4 regions of the Streptomyces sp. NPDC050988 genome follow, and region 1 is predicted to be linked to each of the others. Evidence: riboswitches for the same ligand, from Rfam matches in the RefSeq annotation. Region 1 holds a riboswitch; each other region holds the start of a gene.
What was found. A riboswitch is a leader RNA that binds a small molecule or an ion and turns the genes downstream of it on or off. The one in region 1 is predicted to bind cyclic di-AMP.
Positions count from the first base shown of each region.

Region 1 (3,397 bases):
GCGACGAGGCGGACTTCATCACCTCGAACGAGGTGATCTGCAAGGACGGTGACGAGGTGGTGTTCCACCGCACCTGGGAGAAAAGGATTCCGCGGACCGCGGGGTGAACTCGTACGCTCCCCGAATGACCGAGAACGCGTGTGCGGGCCCCATGACCGCGTACGTCTATGTGGGGCCCGAAGACATAAGGGAGGCCGTCCGGCCCGGCGCGGGCGGCACCCGGATCCGGACCCGGGCCGACCTCGACGCCTTCCTGTCCGCCAGCCCCGCCGACGAACTCGACGAGCCGTTCACCTTCGTCGTCGACGCCTCCGTGACCCTGCGCCTGGCCCCACGCCGCTCCGAGCACGTGGCCTGCGCGGACGGGAAACCGGTGCGCGCCGCCGGGAAGTTGGGCTTCGCGAGGACCTCGTCCGGCCGGGCGGTCACGTACGCGAGCAACCCGTCACCTACCGCCGCTGCGCGTCCTGCGCCGAGTGGAACTCCGTACAGGACGCCCATTTCGTCTGTGCCCTCTGCGACGCCGACCTCCCGGCCGACCACCGCACCGGCCCGACGGACCTCGCGCTCCTCGCCGACGAGGAGGGCAATTCGGTCAGGATCACGGTCCTCGGCCGGCACCCGCTGATGACGGTGGAGCGAGGACCCGTCGATTCCCATTCGGCTCACGGGAGAACGGGATTGCCACAAGGTGATCGTGGAGGACGACACGATTTCCATGGCCCCGGTGTGCGTTCCCGTCGATCTTCCCCGGAACTGGATCGACAGCCACCGGCAGAAACTGCGTGACGTACTCACTCTCTGGAACCCAGAAGGCTGAACTCTCCGGCACCTCGAAGAGCAGAGAGAACGTTTCTGGACAAGTAGTCCCTTATGCCGACTGGGCGGACATCCCGACTCCGCCCGACTTGCCCGTATTAGGCACGTGGCGCACCTAATTCCCCACCTGTGCACGTGAATTGGGTCACGTCCGCTCGGGACGGCCGCTTTGCGGAGCCGGTCGATTCACCTTTGCTCAAAGCAAGTTGAACTTCACCTTCCGAATGGATCAAGAATTACCATCTGCCCCGAACAGGCAAATGGCATCTCCATGTGAATTCTGGGCTTGTTCACGGCATGTGCTCTCGCATACGTTCACGTCACTCCGGATGGACCGCCTAATCCTGCCGCCGCCCGGAGATCCCAACCACCCATTCACTCGCGTACGGCAGGAGCGGGGGACCCAGGTAGGCCGCCGGTCCGGATTCCGGAACGGCTCGGGGTGAAGCCGCGTGCACCATGCGGCCGGGCAACTCCCGCCCGAACCCGACAGCTCACCTCGCAGGCGTCGGAGAGGAAACGCGCCATGGCCGCACGAGGCAAGCACCGCCGCACCAGAATGAACACCCTCACGCGCGGCATCGTCGCCGCGGGAACCGGCGGAGCCGCGCTCGCGCTCCCCATCGTGGGCGCGACCGGCGCCCACGCCGCACAGCCGACGCAGGCCGCCCAGGTCGCACCAGCCGCGGTCCCGCAGGTCTCGCTCATCACCTACAAGGTGGTCGCGGGCGACACCCTGACCAAGATCGCCAAGAAGCACTCCACGAGCGGCGGCTGGCAGAACCTGTACAAGGCCAACCGCGCGGTCATCGGCGACGACCCGGCGGTCATCCGCCCAGGCCTCAAGCTGACGGTCGGCACGAAAAACGCCCAGAGCTCGGCAAAGACGGCCACTGCCACCAAGGCGTCCACCGCGTCCGCCGTCACCCCCGCCGCCGCGAAGACGTACACGAACGACCTCGACGGCTGGATCAGGGAGTCGCTGGACATCATGGCCCAGCAGGGCATCCCGGGGTCGTACGACGGCATCTACCGCAACATCATGCGCGAGTCGTCGGGCAACCCGCGGGCCATGAACAACTGGGACTCCAACGCGGCCGCGGGTACGCCGTCGAAGGGGCTCCTCCAGACCATCGACCCGACCTTCAACGCCTACCACGTGGCCGGCACCTCGATGGACCCCTTCGACCCGGTCGCCAACATCACGGCGGCGTGCAACTACGCCGCCGCGAGGTACGGCTCGATCGACAACGTCTTCGGGGCCTACTGAGCGGGCCGGTTTCGGGCCGGTACCGGGGCGGTATCGGGCCGACCGGTGCCGGGCGTGCCCGTGGCCAGGGAAACGGTGCCGGGTGTGCCCGCGGCGAGGGAGACCGACCTCTCCGCGGGCACGCCCGGCTTTCTCCTGACGCAGACCCCTGACGCAGAACTAGGACCGCGAGCCGAAGAGCCGTTCCAGTACCACCGCGATGCCGTCCTCCTCGTTCGAGAGGGTCACCTCGTCGGCCACCGCCTGGAGTTCGGGGTGGGCGTTGGCCATCGCGACGCCGTGGGCCGCCCAGTCGAACATCGGAATGTCGTTGGGCATGTCACCGAAAGCGATCGTGGTGGCGGGAGTGAGGCCGAGGTGTTCGGCCGCCAGGGCGAGACCCGTCGCCTTGGTCACTCCACATGGCTGGAGTTCGACTGTGCCGGGGCCGGACATCGTGACCGTGGCGAGGGAACCGACCGCTCCGCGGGCCGCGGACGCCAACTCGTCGTCGGACAGCAGGGGATGGCGCAACAGCACCTTGCTGATGGGTTCCGTCCAGAGGTCGTCGCGGCGCAGGACCCGTACCGCGGGGAGCGTCGGGTGCGGCATCTCGTACCCCGGCTCGATGAGCGTGAGGCCGTCGACCCCGTCCTGGTCGACCGCGGCGTACAGGTCCCCGACCTCTGCCTCGATCTTGCCGAGCGCCGTCTCGGCCAGCTCACGGTCGAGGGTGACCGACCACACCATGCGCTCGGCGCCTGCGTCGTACAACTGCGCCCCCTGACCGCACACCGCCAGTCCCCGGCTGCCCAGTTCGTCCAGCAGGGGGCGTACGCGAGGTGCCGGGCGCCCCGTCACCACGAGGTGCCTGGCACCTCTCCCGATTGCCATCGCCAGCGCGGCGCGTGACCTGTCCGAAAGGGTGTCGTCGCCTCGCAACAACGTCCCGTCCAGGTCAGTGGCGATGAGTGAATATGCGATCGGTGCGGCCATGATCAGAGAATACGGATCGAACGCCCCAACGACTCGACGGGAACCGGACGTCGTCCGGTATCTCGTCAGGCACAGAGGTCGTCACAGGCACCATCCGTCGGCCGATCGGAGGCAAATCGCAGGCGAAGGCGAACAGTTGGCCATGCCCTGCCCGCTCCCCCGCCCCCGGTCAACCGGCCCGTCGCCCGCCGCCGGGTCCCATCTCCCGGTGCCCCGCCCCGTCCCACGGACGCGGCACCCGCGCGCCCTTCGTGCCGCTCGGCGGCGTCGGCGACGGGTCGATGCGTGCGCGCACGAAGCGGAGGTTCCGTTCAGCCGCGCGCCCCCACCAGA
Region 1 is NZ_JBITFQ010000041.1:33,757-37,153, reverse strand. It holds gene ACIBEI_RS45080 (CocE/NonD family hydrolase) at 1-107, shown strand, start outside; gene ACIBEI_RS45075 (hypothetical protein) at 166-669, opposite strand; gene ACIBEI_RS45070 (DUF5959 family protein) at 692-820, shown strand; cyclic di-AMP (ydaO/yuaA leader) riboswitch at 1,178-1,342, shown strand; gene ACIBEI_RS45065 (transglycosylase SLT domain-containing protein) at 1,346-2,089, shown strand; gene ACIBEI_RS45060 (HAD family hydrolase) at 2,249-3,064, opposite strand; gene ACIBEI_RS45055 (FAD-dependent oxidoreductase) at 3,376-3,397, opposite strand, start outside.

Region 2 (3,397 bases), on a different contig from region 1:
TCGTAGATCGAGAAGGAGGAGGTGAAGCCGAGCTGCTTCGACTCGCGCCGCAGGATCCGTACACACGCGCTGTGGAACGTCATCACCCACATCGCGTTGGCCCGCGGGCCGACGAGCTGCTCGACGCGCTCCTTCATCTCGCCCGCGGCCTTGTTCGTGAACGTGATCGCGAGGATCTGGCCCGGGTGCACCCTGCGATCGCCCAGGAGGTGGGCGATGCGGTGCGTGAGCACACGGGTCTTGCCGGAGCCGGCGCCGGCCACGATGAGCAGCGGCGAGCCGTGGTGGACCACCGCCGCGCGCTGGTTCTCGTTCAGCCCGTCCAGGAGCGCGGCCGGGTCCACGTGCGGGCGGGGGGCGCCGTCGCGGTAGTAGCCGTCCCGGCTCGGCGGCACGTCGAAGCGGCCGCCGAACAAATCGTCCGGAACCGGCTCCGACTCCGACGCCTCGCCCTCGGGCGGCGGCGGGGGCTCCTCCTCGTGGGCCCGCGAGGGCTTGAGGTCCGCCAGGAAGCTGTCATCAAAGAGGCTGCTCATCGCTCTCCGAGTCTAGGCGTCCCCACTGACAGCGTGCCGCCACCTTGGAAACTCGGCGGGCTCGCTCCGCGGGCGTGCGGGTTTCCGTGGCTGCTCGCCACGGGGGCTGTCACTCTCCGGTGGGGGCTTGTGGCAGTCCGCGATCAGATGGTCGACCTGCGGCTTCACGGGAAGTCCCTGGGGGTCGTATCGCGGGTGCGGGTTCGTTGTGGCTTGTCGCGCAGTTCCCCGCGCCCCTATCGGGGCGCCCCCAAGGGGGCGCTCCAGCAGGCCGGGCTTCATCGAGTGGACAACTCGGGCCAGACCCATCTGAATTGACTACCGAGAGTCGACCTCAAAGCTAAGGTCACGAAAATGTATCGGGCATATCGCACATCAAACTTCACAGGGGCCACACGAGTTAGCTAAATTTTATGTGGGCCGCACGACCCGCACCGGCGAACACGCCGGGCCGAGCGGCCCCCGCCGAGTCCGGCAGGTCCTCGTGGCCTACGGAGCCGGGGACCCACCGACCTTGGGGTGAATCGGTCCAACTCCCTTCGGGGAAACGGACCGTAGGGCAAACCTTCCGGAGCACCCGCCCGAACCCGACAGCTAACTCGGTAGGCGGACGACGGAAGGAGACGCCCTCGTGGCGCCACACCGCAGGTCCCGGCCCCCCAGCCCCATGGGCATACGGACTCCGGCCATCGCCACCGCGGCTCTGACCTCGGTGGCCCTCCTCTCCCAGACGGCGAACGCGTCGCCGTCCGAGGAGCCCAGGCCGAGCCTTGAGGAAGTCGAGAAGAAGGTCGGCGACCTCTACCGCCAGGCGGAGACGGCCAGCGAGAAGTACAACGCGGCCAAGGAGAAGACCACCAAGCAGAAGAAGCGCGTCGACACCCTCCTCGACGACGTGGCGCGCCGCACAGAAAAGCTCAACGACGCGCGTGAGGAACTCGGTACGTTCGCCGCCGCGCAGTACCGCACCGGGGCCGCCGCCCCCGACACCGCCTCCCTCCTCCTCGCGGACAATCCGCAGGACTACTTCGACCAGACCCAGCTGATGGACCGGCTCACCAGCCGCCAGAAGCAGTCGGTCGACGACTACGTGACGCAGCAGACCGCCACGACGGAGAGGCGGCAGGAGGCGTCCGAGAGCCTGGAGACGCTCACCAGGACGCAGAACTCGCTGAAGACGTCCAAGGCGGACGTCCAGCGGAAGCTCGCCACCGCGCGCGACCTCCTCTCCAAGCTGACCACCGAGGAGAAGGCGCGGCTCGCCGCGATCGAGCGGCAGAAGCAGGAAGAGGCCCAGCGCAGGGCGGACGAGCTGGCCCGGCAGCAGGCGGCCGACGCCGAGCGGCGGCGCCAGGAGGCTGCGCAGGGCACCGGGACCTCCACGGGCTCCGGCAGCACCTCAGGGACCTCCGGGTCCGGCTCCGCCGCCTACACCGCCAAGGCCGACAAGGCGCTCGCCTTCGCCCGCGCCCAGATCGGCAAGCCGTACGTCTGGGGCGCGAGCGGCCCCGGCTCGTACGACTGCTCCGGCCTCACCCAGGCAGCCTGGAAGGCCGCCGGCGTCACGCTCCCGCGGACCACGTGGGACCAGGTCAAGGTCGGCACGACGGTCTCCGTGAACAGCGCCCAGCCCGGTGACCTGGTCTTCTTCTACGACGACATCAGCCACGTCGGCATCTACATCGGCGACGGAATGATGATCCACGCGCCCAAGCCGGGGGCGTACGTCCGCGAGGAGTCGATCTACTACATGCCGGTCCACAGCGTGGTGCGCCCGGCGTGAGGGGCTTTTCGTAGATCTGAGTGGAAATGGGAGAGGGCACACGCGCGCGTGTGCCCTCTCCCATTTCCACTCAGGCTCCTGGGTCCGCTCAGGTCCAGAGCACCGCGATGAAGATGTTCACCGTGGTCAGCCCGCCGACCAGGCCGAACAGGCTGTTCTCCACCTTTTCCTCGTCCCGTTTCACGTACACGAGGCCGAGGATCACGACCAGCAGGGCCAGCTTCACGCCGATCTTGATGTTGTTGACGGTCTGGTCGTCGGCCTGGTTGAGGCCGACCAGGATCGCGCCGGTGACCAGCATGGTCAGCGCGCCGTGGAGCATGGCGGGGCTGAAGCGGGCCGTGCCGTCGCTCATGGCCTTCAGCTGCGTGAGAAAGCCGCCGAGGAGGGACGCGATGCCGATGATGTGCAGGGCGACGAAGACATGAATGAGTACGTCCATGGGCCCGGACACTAACCAAACGCCTCCGTACCACCGCACACCGCCCCCGCCCGCACACCCGGTCCCGCCCGCCCCGCACACCCGGCCCCGCCTGCCCCACGCACCGGGCCCCGTCGGCCCCACGAGCCCCGGGCAGCTCCCGCGCCCCAACCCGGCGGAGCCCATAGCACCGGTTCGCCGCCCGTTTCCACACAATCCGCGCATCGGTCACCGCACCACGTCAAGTCGGCGGCCCCGGGCCCGGATCGCGGTCGTACCCGGTCAGCTCATGTCCGAGTCCCACCAGTTCCGTACATGCCGTTACCCCCGCCGCGGTCCCAGGTTTAGCGTCCTTCACCAGGTGACCGGCTCCCCACCACCGCCCGGGTCAGGGGCGGCATCCGGACACCACCGCCGAGAAAGGTCCGGCGGCGGCCCGCTCCCCCTGTGCGGGCCGCCGCCGGACGTGCAACCGGCCCCTGAGGGCCGCCGCCGCGGCAGCACCAACGCCTCGGCGGCCGTACGGAAGGACGTGGATCGCACGTGGCAGCGCACCGCAAGCCGAGACAGCGCTCAGTCGGCGGCAGTACGGCCCGCACCGCCTTCACCATCGCGCTGGCGGGCGCGGCGAGCGCGACCGGGTTCGAGGGGACGGGA
Region 2 is NZ_JBITFQ010000031.1:107,638-111,034, forward strand. It holds gene pcrA (DNA helicase PcrA) at 1-536, opposite strand, end outside; cyclic di-AMP (ydaO/yuaA leader) riboswitch at 990-1,161, shown strand; gene ACIBEI_RS40475 (NlpC/P60 family protein) at 1,168-2,319, shown strand; gene ACIBEI_RS40480 (hypothetical protein) at 2,408-2,761, opposite strand; gene ACIBEI_RS40485 (NlpC/P60 family protein) at 3,284-3,397, shown strand, end outside.
Region 2: another riboswitch for cyclic di-AMP. It lies ahead of ACIBEI_RS40475 (NlpC/P60 family protein); the one in region 1 lies ahead of ACIBEI_RS45065 (transglycosylase SLT domain-containing protein).

Region 3 (3,397 bases), on a different contig from region 1:
CAGCACCCGCGGCCCCCGCTCCGACTCCAGATGCGCCCCCGCGGACCCGGCCCGCGCGCTGTCGACGACGGCGCCCGCCCGGTACTTGCCGGTGAGGAAGCCCGAGGCGAGCGAGGAGTAGGGGACGACGGCGAGACCGGCCCGGGAGGCGACGTCCCGGAGCGGGCCCTCGTACGAGTCGCGGGAGACGAGGTTGTACCGCGGCTGCAGCGCGACGTACCGCGCGAGGCCCTCGCGGTCGGAGAGGTCGAGGGACTCCTGGAGCCGCTCGGGAGAGAGATTGGACGCGGCGATGGCGCGCACCTTGCCGGCGCGGACGAGCTCGTCCAGGGCCGTGATGATCTCCTCGACCGGCACGGACGGGTCGTCGAAGTGGGTGTAGTAGAGGTCGATGTGGTCCGTCTTCAGCCGCCGCAGGGAGGCGTCGGCCGCGGCCTTGATGTTCGCCCCGGACAGACCCTTGTACCGGGGGTGCGCACCGACCTTGGTGGCGACGACGACGTCGGCGCGGTTGCCGCGCGAGGCGAGCCAGTCGCCCAGGACGGTCTCCGACTCGCCGCCCTCGTTGCCCGGCACCCAGGCCGAGTAGGTGTCGGCGGTGTCGACGAAGTTCCCGCCCGCGGCGGTGTACGCGTCGAGCACGGCGAAGGACCGCGCCCGGTCGGCGGTCCAGCCGAAGACGTTGCCGCCGAGGGAGAGCGGAAAGACTTCGAGATCGGACGAACCCAGCTTGCGGAGAGAGGTCATGGGTGGATCAACGGCCGTACCGGACGGCCGTATTCCGCACCCAGGAACCTCTCAGGCCCTTCTTACCGGGTGAGCTCTTCCGGTTGAGCCCTTACGGGGTGAGCCCCTTGCCCCGCAGCCACGCCATCGGGTCGATGCCGTCGCCGCCGCTGGTGTGGACCTCCAGGTGGAGGTGCGCCCCGGTGACGTTGCCGGTCGCGCCCACGCGCCCGATGATGTCGCCGGTGTTCACCTTCTGCCCGACGCTGACACCGATCGACGACTGGTGCGCGTACCAGATCTCCGTACCGTCGTCGAGTTCGAGGACCGTGCGGTAGCCGTACGAGCCGTTCCAGCCGGCTTCCTTGATCGTGCCGCTGTGAACGGCCTTGATCGGGGTACCCGTGGGAGCGGCGAAGTCCAGACCCGTGTGCTGACCGGACGACCACAGCGCACCGGACTGTCCGAAGGTCGAGGTGATCGTGTACGAGGAGGTGGGCAGCGTGAACTGCTTGGCGAGTTCGGCGAGGCGCGCGGCCTCGGCCTTCGCCTTGGCCTCCTCGTCCGCCTTCTTCTTGGCGGCGGCGACCTTGGCCTCGGCGGCCTCCCGCTCCTTCGCGGCCTGGTCGGAGGCCTTCTTCGCGGCGGCGGCCTCGGCGGCCCGCTGGGCCTCGCGGTCCACCTGGTCCTGCTGCCGCTCGGCCTGGAGCATGATGCGGGCGCGCAGGGCCTCACCCGCGTCCGAGTTGCCCTCCTCGGCGTCGGCTGCGGTGAGGCCGACGGCGGTGATCGGAGTGCTGGAGCCCTCGGGGGCGTCGTCCTCCGAGAACGGCGAGCCGACGTTCGGCAGGTCGGGGATCGAGATCGACACCGGGGGCTTGCCGGTCTGCGCGGTGGCCATGCCACCCGCGCCGACTGCGGCTATGACGCCGACGCCCAGAACGGTCGAGCTACGGGCGAGTCCGCCGCCGCGCTGCTTGGCGACGCGGTGCCGGCCGCGGACGGGAAGGACGGTCTCCGCGCTGGGATTCCAGACCTCCCACGTCTCCTCGTCCTTACGAGCGCCGTAGGCGAATGTGTCGGGCTTCTTCTCACCCGAGGACTCACCCGTCAACTCATCCGGAACGAACGAGGGTGTGAGGGCAGACCGGTTGGACGCCACGTAGGCGCACTCCTTTCCTTCCTTCTCGCCTACCGGGTTAGCTGACGGGTTCGGAGCAGGAAGGTCTCCTACGCGCGTCAACCGCGGTGCGCTACACCGCGAAGACGAGCGATTCACCCCAAGTGGTGGTTCCCCGGTTCCCTTGCGGGATTCGGCGCGTGCGCACGGAGCCGACTCTTGTGACGGCTGGGACGACCGCGCTGCGTTATCGAACGTTAATAGACCCGGGCACCGGATTCCAAGCTGTTCCTGATGATCGTTACGGCTCTTGGCCTGGACTTACAGGTCATGAGCGGGGTAAATCGGGCGAGTTGATCGACATTCAGGAACGGGAGCCCTGTTGATGGTGCGTCAGTTGTTGAGCGGAGGGACGCCGTTCGACTACGAACGGTGATATGGCCCGCCGAAAGAGCGACGCATCTCACGGCCGCCGCACTCACGACCGTCACGCAATCACCACGACCGCGCCCTCCCGCCATACCTTCACGGCCGCCGCACCGCGAGCAGTGCCATGTCGTCGGTCGCCCCGCCCCCGGTGTGCCGCAGGACGTCGTCCAGTACCGCGGCGAGCAACGCGTCGGGCCCGGGGAAAACCCGCCCGGACAGCCGCCGCGCCGGATCGTAGAAGACGTCTCGCCGGTCCCGCGCCTCGGACAGCCCGTCCGTGTGGAAGAGCAGCATGGTCCCGCCCGGGAAGGCCTCCTCCTGGGCGCGGTCGGGCCAGGTCCCCAATTCCCCCGTCCCGAGCGGCAGCGCGGGCTCCGGCGCGGCGAGCGTACGCACCTCTCCGTCGCCGTACAGCAGAAGGGGCCCGGGGTGGCCGCGGTTCACGAGGCGTACGACGGGGGTGCCGTGCGGGATCTCGGCGAGCACGGCGGTGGTGAAGTCCTCGAGGACCGCGATGATGTCGCGCCGGACACCCTCGCGCGCGAGCGCCCGCTCCAGCCGCTGCGCGACCGCCTCCAGGCTCGCCTCCTGCTCGGCGGCCTCACGGAAGGCCCCGATGAGTACGGCGACGACGGCGACCGCTCCCATGCCCTTGCCCCGTACGTCGCCCACGAGGAGCCGTACGCCGTGCGGGGTGTCCTGCACGGCGTACAGGTCTCCCCCGATGAACGCGCCCTCCTGCGCGGCCTCGTACCGTGCCGCGATCTCCAGGCCGCCGATCCGCGCCGCCGGTTCGGGCAGTACGGCCCACTGGGCGGCCTCGGCGATCTCGCGGGCGGTGGCGAGGCGCGCGTTGCCGCGGACCACGAGCCGGTTGATGCCGACGGCGAGCGCGGCGGCCGTGGCCACGGTGAGGACCTCGGTGACCGCGCCCGCGTCGAAGGCGAACCTGAGGTGCACGATTCCCATGCCCGCGGTCGCCGCGATTCCCGTCCACACGGTGGCGCCGAGCGAGAAGAGGGCTGCGGCGATGAGCACCGCGGCCGTGAAGAAGGGAGCCGCGGTGAAGTCCTGCGGGGTGAGGAGGTCGTAGCAGACGCCGGCGGCGACCAGCAGCGCCGG
Region 3 is NZ_JBITFQ010000012.1:22,996-26,392, forward strand. It holds gene ACIBEI_RS25160 (aldo/keto reductase) at 1-747, opposite strand, end outside; gene ACIBEI_RS25165 (M23 family metallopeptidase) at 839-1,888, opposite strand; cyclic di-AMP (ydaO/yuaA leader) riboswitch at 1,900-2,055, opposite strand; gene ACIBEI_RS25170 (PP2C family protein-serine/threonine phosphatase) at 2,372-3,397, opposite strand, start outside.
Region 3: another riboswitch for cyclic di-AMP. It lies ahead of ACIBEI_RS25165 (M23 family metallopeptidase); the one in region 1 lies ahead of ACIBEI_RS45065 (transglycosylase SLT domain-containing protein).

Region 4 (3,397 bases), on a different contig from region 1:
GTGCCAGCCGACGAGCCGGGCCGCCTCGCCACTCTTGAGGCCCGCACGGGCACGCAGGGCACGCAGTTCGGCACCGAGCTTCCGGCGGCGCACAGCGGGACCGTACTGCATGGCCGTCTCCTTCCGACCGTCGCGCCGGCGCTATATCGTCCGGCGTCACGCCGACCGTAGAGGACAAACCGGCCCCCCGCCCAAATACGGTCGGCCGTCGCAGAGTTCACCGCTTCGAGCGACAGATATATGCATATCTCGGTGGATCGGCACCGCGAACGCCGAGGTAGTGGCACTCTGGCGCAAGCACCAGTCCGGGACCGTACTCGAAGTCATCCGCTTCGTGTCGGACTCCGGTCCCGTGGGAAAGGGACGACCTCGCCATGGCAGACCACCAGGAAGCATCCGTCACTCTGCCGAGCGATCCCGCCTCGGTCTACGCCGCCCGCACATACGTCATGAACGTGCTGGCCGAATGGGGACTTCCATCCGACACGGAGGCGGCCGACACGGTCCGGCTCATCGTCTCGGAGCTCGCCACCAACGCCGTACAGCACACGTTCGGGCAGTCGCCCACCTTCACGGTGGACATCGAACTCGACCGCGACGAACAACTGCGCATCGGCGTGACCGACAGCCACCCGCGCTTCCCGAAACGTTTGCCCGCGGCCGTCCAGCAGGACAACGGCCGGGGCATGGTGATCGTCCGCTGGCTGACGGCCGAGTGCGGCGGCAAGCTGACGGTCCGGCCCACCAGAGAGGGCGGCAAGACGGTCTCGATCATGTTGCCCTGGACGGCGCCGGTGCAGCCCGTGACGGCGGACTGAGCGCCGTACCCGCGCCGTCGAGGTCGGTGCCGCGCTCGCCCTGCTCGGCGTCGGGCTCGTCCTCGTACCACCGGTGGCGCGAAGGTGCCCGCTAGTCCTCGTCGGCGGAGCCCTGCATCAGGTGGGGGATGAGCGCCCACAGCCCCGCGCAGACGACCAGGGTGGTCGCACCGGCCGCGATGCCGCCCGCCCGGCTCGTCGCCACGTCCACGACGAGCAGGACCGAACCGGAGAGGGCGAGCGCGAGCACTCCGAGCCCGATCTCGGCCAGATGCGAGGACGCCTTCACGACCTGAGGCTTGGCGCCCTGCTGGAAGAGCCGGCGATGCAGCGCGGCGGGGGCGGTGAAGAGGGCGGCTGTCAGTACGGAGAGCAGCAGCGTGACGACGTACGTGGTGCGCTGGAACAAGTCCAGGGAGGGGAAGCGCGGGGTGAACGCGAGGGTGAGCAGGAAGGCGAAGAGGATCTGCACCCCGGTCTGCGTGACCCGCAGTTCCTGGAGCAGTTCGTTGAAGTTGCGGTCGGCGCGCTCAAGCCGTGTCTCGTTGCGCTCCTCGTGGTGATGAAGGTCGCCCATAAGTGAAGGAGTAACCACTCTGCGGCGAATATCACGCACCGGGCCCCGGAAGGTGGCCGCGGCGATCACCGCGGCCACCTCCTGGGCGGGTCACCTGACCCGGCCGTACCAGACGCTCTTCGTCCAGATCTTCTGGAGCTTCACCACTTCCCCGGTCTTCGGGGAGTGCCAGATCCGTCCCTTCCCGGCGTAGATGCCGACGTGGTACACGTTCCGGCCCGAGTGGAAGAAGACCAGGTCTCCCTGCTTGCGGTTCGAAGCGGAGACATGGTTCGTCTTGTTGTACTGCGCGGCGGCCGTACGCGGCAGGGACTTGCCCGCCTTCTTGAACGAGTAGAGCGTGAGGCCGGAGCAGTCGAAGCGCTTGGGCCCCACGGCTCCGTACTTGTACGGGGAGCCCTTCTTCGAGGCTGCTACCTGGAGTGCCTTCGTCGCGGGTGTGGCCGCTTCCGCGCCGGACGTGAATCCGGGGGCCACGATGCCGCCGCCGACAGCGGCGATGGTGAGAGCCGATGCGGTACCGGCCCTGCTGAACAGCGACGGGACACGATTGAGCGCAGTCATGCGCAACCCTTCGTCAGCCGCCTGTGAAGGATGACCTGTCGGATTCGGGCTGGCGAAGTTGCCCGGCCGCTGACGCGGCTTCACCCCAAGGGCTGCTCGGCCCGGTCATGGCGTGACCGTTCCGGCGACCCGTCGTGCCTGGGTCCTCCACTCCTGCCGATCCACTTCTGTCGACCGGTCATCCGGGCGGCGGCAGGACTCGGCGTCCGCCCGGATCGCCCCGCCGCTTGTGGCGGGGGCTTGTCGTCGGAAGGGATCTTGACGCACGGATGTCCCAAAAGCCGAGCGGAATCGGCGATTTGTGGGCTTACTCACCACTCACCCGTTCGGGTGGACAGCCATTCCCACGGGAGGGCGTCGAGGGGGTCGACGACCCTCGTACCAGCACCGGAACGTCTTATTCCGTACGGAGGCTACGCGTGTTGCGCAACCTCCACGGGCCTGTAAAAGCAGCCCTGACTACGCTGTTCGGTGGTACACCTTTCGGTCCGTTTGAACCCTGAACCGGACGTTCCGTCAGATGCCTGCGTGACGCCGGGTCGGTGGCGGTACGTCAGCTGTCGGAGCGCGGCGGTAGCGCGATCCGGCCCGCTCGGCGCTCACCGTCGAGGACGCGCAGCGCCCGCGCCAGGGTCGGCGCGTGCACCTCGTGCTCGCCGCGTTGGTGCATCAGGGCCAGCGCGTCACGCAGCGCGGCAGCCTTGCCGACCAGGGCCTGGGCGGCCCGCAACCCCCGGTAGGTGTCCCCGGAGTGGGCCGGGTTGATCCGGCCGAGCAGGTCCACCACTTCGAGGTAACGGTCGATCAGCTCGGCCTCGGCACGCGTCAGGGCCGGCAGCGGCGGCAACTCGGGTGGGAGCATCGGCCGCTCACCTCGCGCCGGGTGCACTCTGGGTGGACTTCCGGCTCGCGACGATCCGGTCGACCAGTCCGTACTCCAGTGCCGCCTGCGCGTCCAGGATCTTGTCCCGCTCGATGTCCGCACCGATCCGCTCCCGGCTCTGGCCCGAATGACGGGCGAGCATCTCCTCCAACTGCTCACGGGTACGCATCAACTCGTCGGCCTGAATGGCCAGGTCGGACGCCTGTCCCTGGACGGGCTCGGAGAACGACGGCTGGTGGATCAGCACGCGGGCGCCCGGCAGCGCGTACCGCTTGCCCGGTGTGCCGGCCGCGAGCAGCACCGCCGCGGCCGACGCCGCCTGCCCCAGGCAGATGGTCTCCACCTCGCAGCTGACGAACTGCATCGTGTCGTAGACGGCCGTCATCGCGCTGAACGAGCCACCGGGCGAATTGATGTAGAGCGAGATGTCCCTGTCGGGCGCCTGGTACTCGAGGTGCATGAACTGGGCCATCACGTCGTTCGCCGACACATCGTCGATCGGCGTCCCGAGGAACACGATCCGCTCCTCCAGCAGCTTCGAGTATGGGTCCATGG
Region 4 is NZ_JBITFQ010000003.1:490,347-493,743, reverse strand. It holds gene ACIBEI_RS10465 (helix-turn-helix domain-containing protein) at 1-111, opposite strand, end outside; gene ACIBEI_RS10460 (ATP-binding protein) at 375-818, shown strand; gene ACIBEI_RS10455 (DUF6328 family protein) at 910-1,395, opposite strand; gene ACIBEI_RS10450 (C40 family peptidase) at 1,486-1,959, opposite strand; cyclic di-AMP (ydaO/yuaA leader) riboswitch at 1,963-2,174, opposite strand; gene ACIBEI_RS10445 (hypothetical protein) at 2,513-2,821, opposite strand; gene ACIBEI_RS10440 (ATP-dependent Clp protease proteolytic subunit) at 2,829-3,397, opposite strand, start outside.
Region 4: another riboswitch for cyclic di-AMP. It lies ahead of ACIBEI_RS10450 (C40 family peptidase); the one in region 1 lies ahead of ACIBEI_RS45065 (transglycosylase SLT domain-containing protein).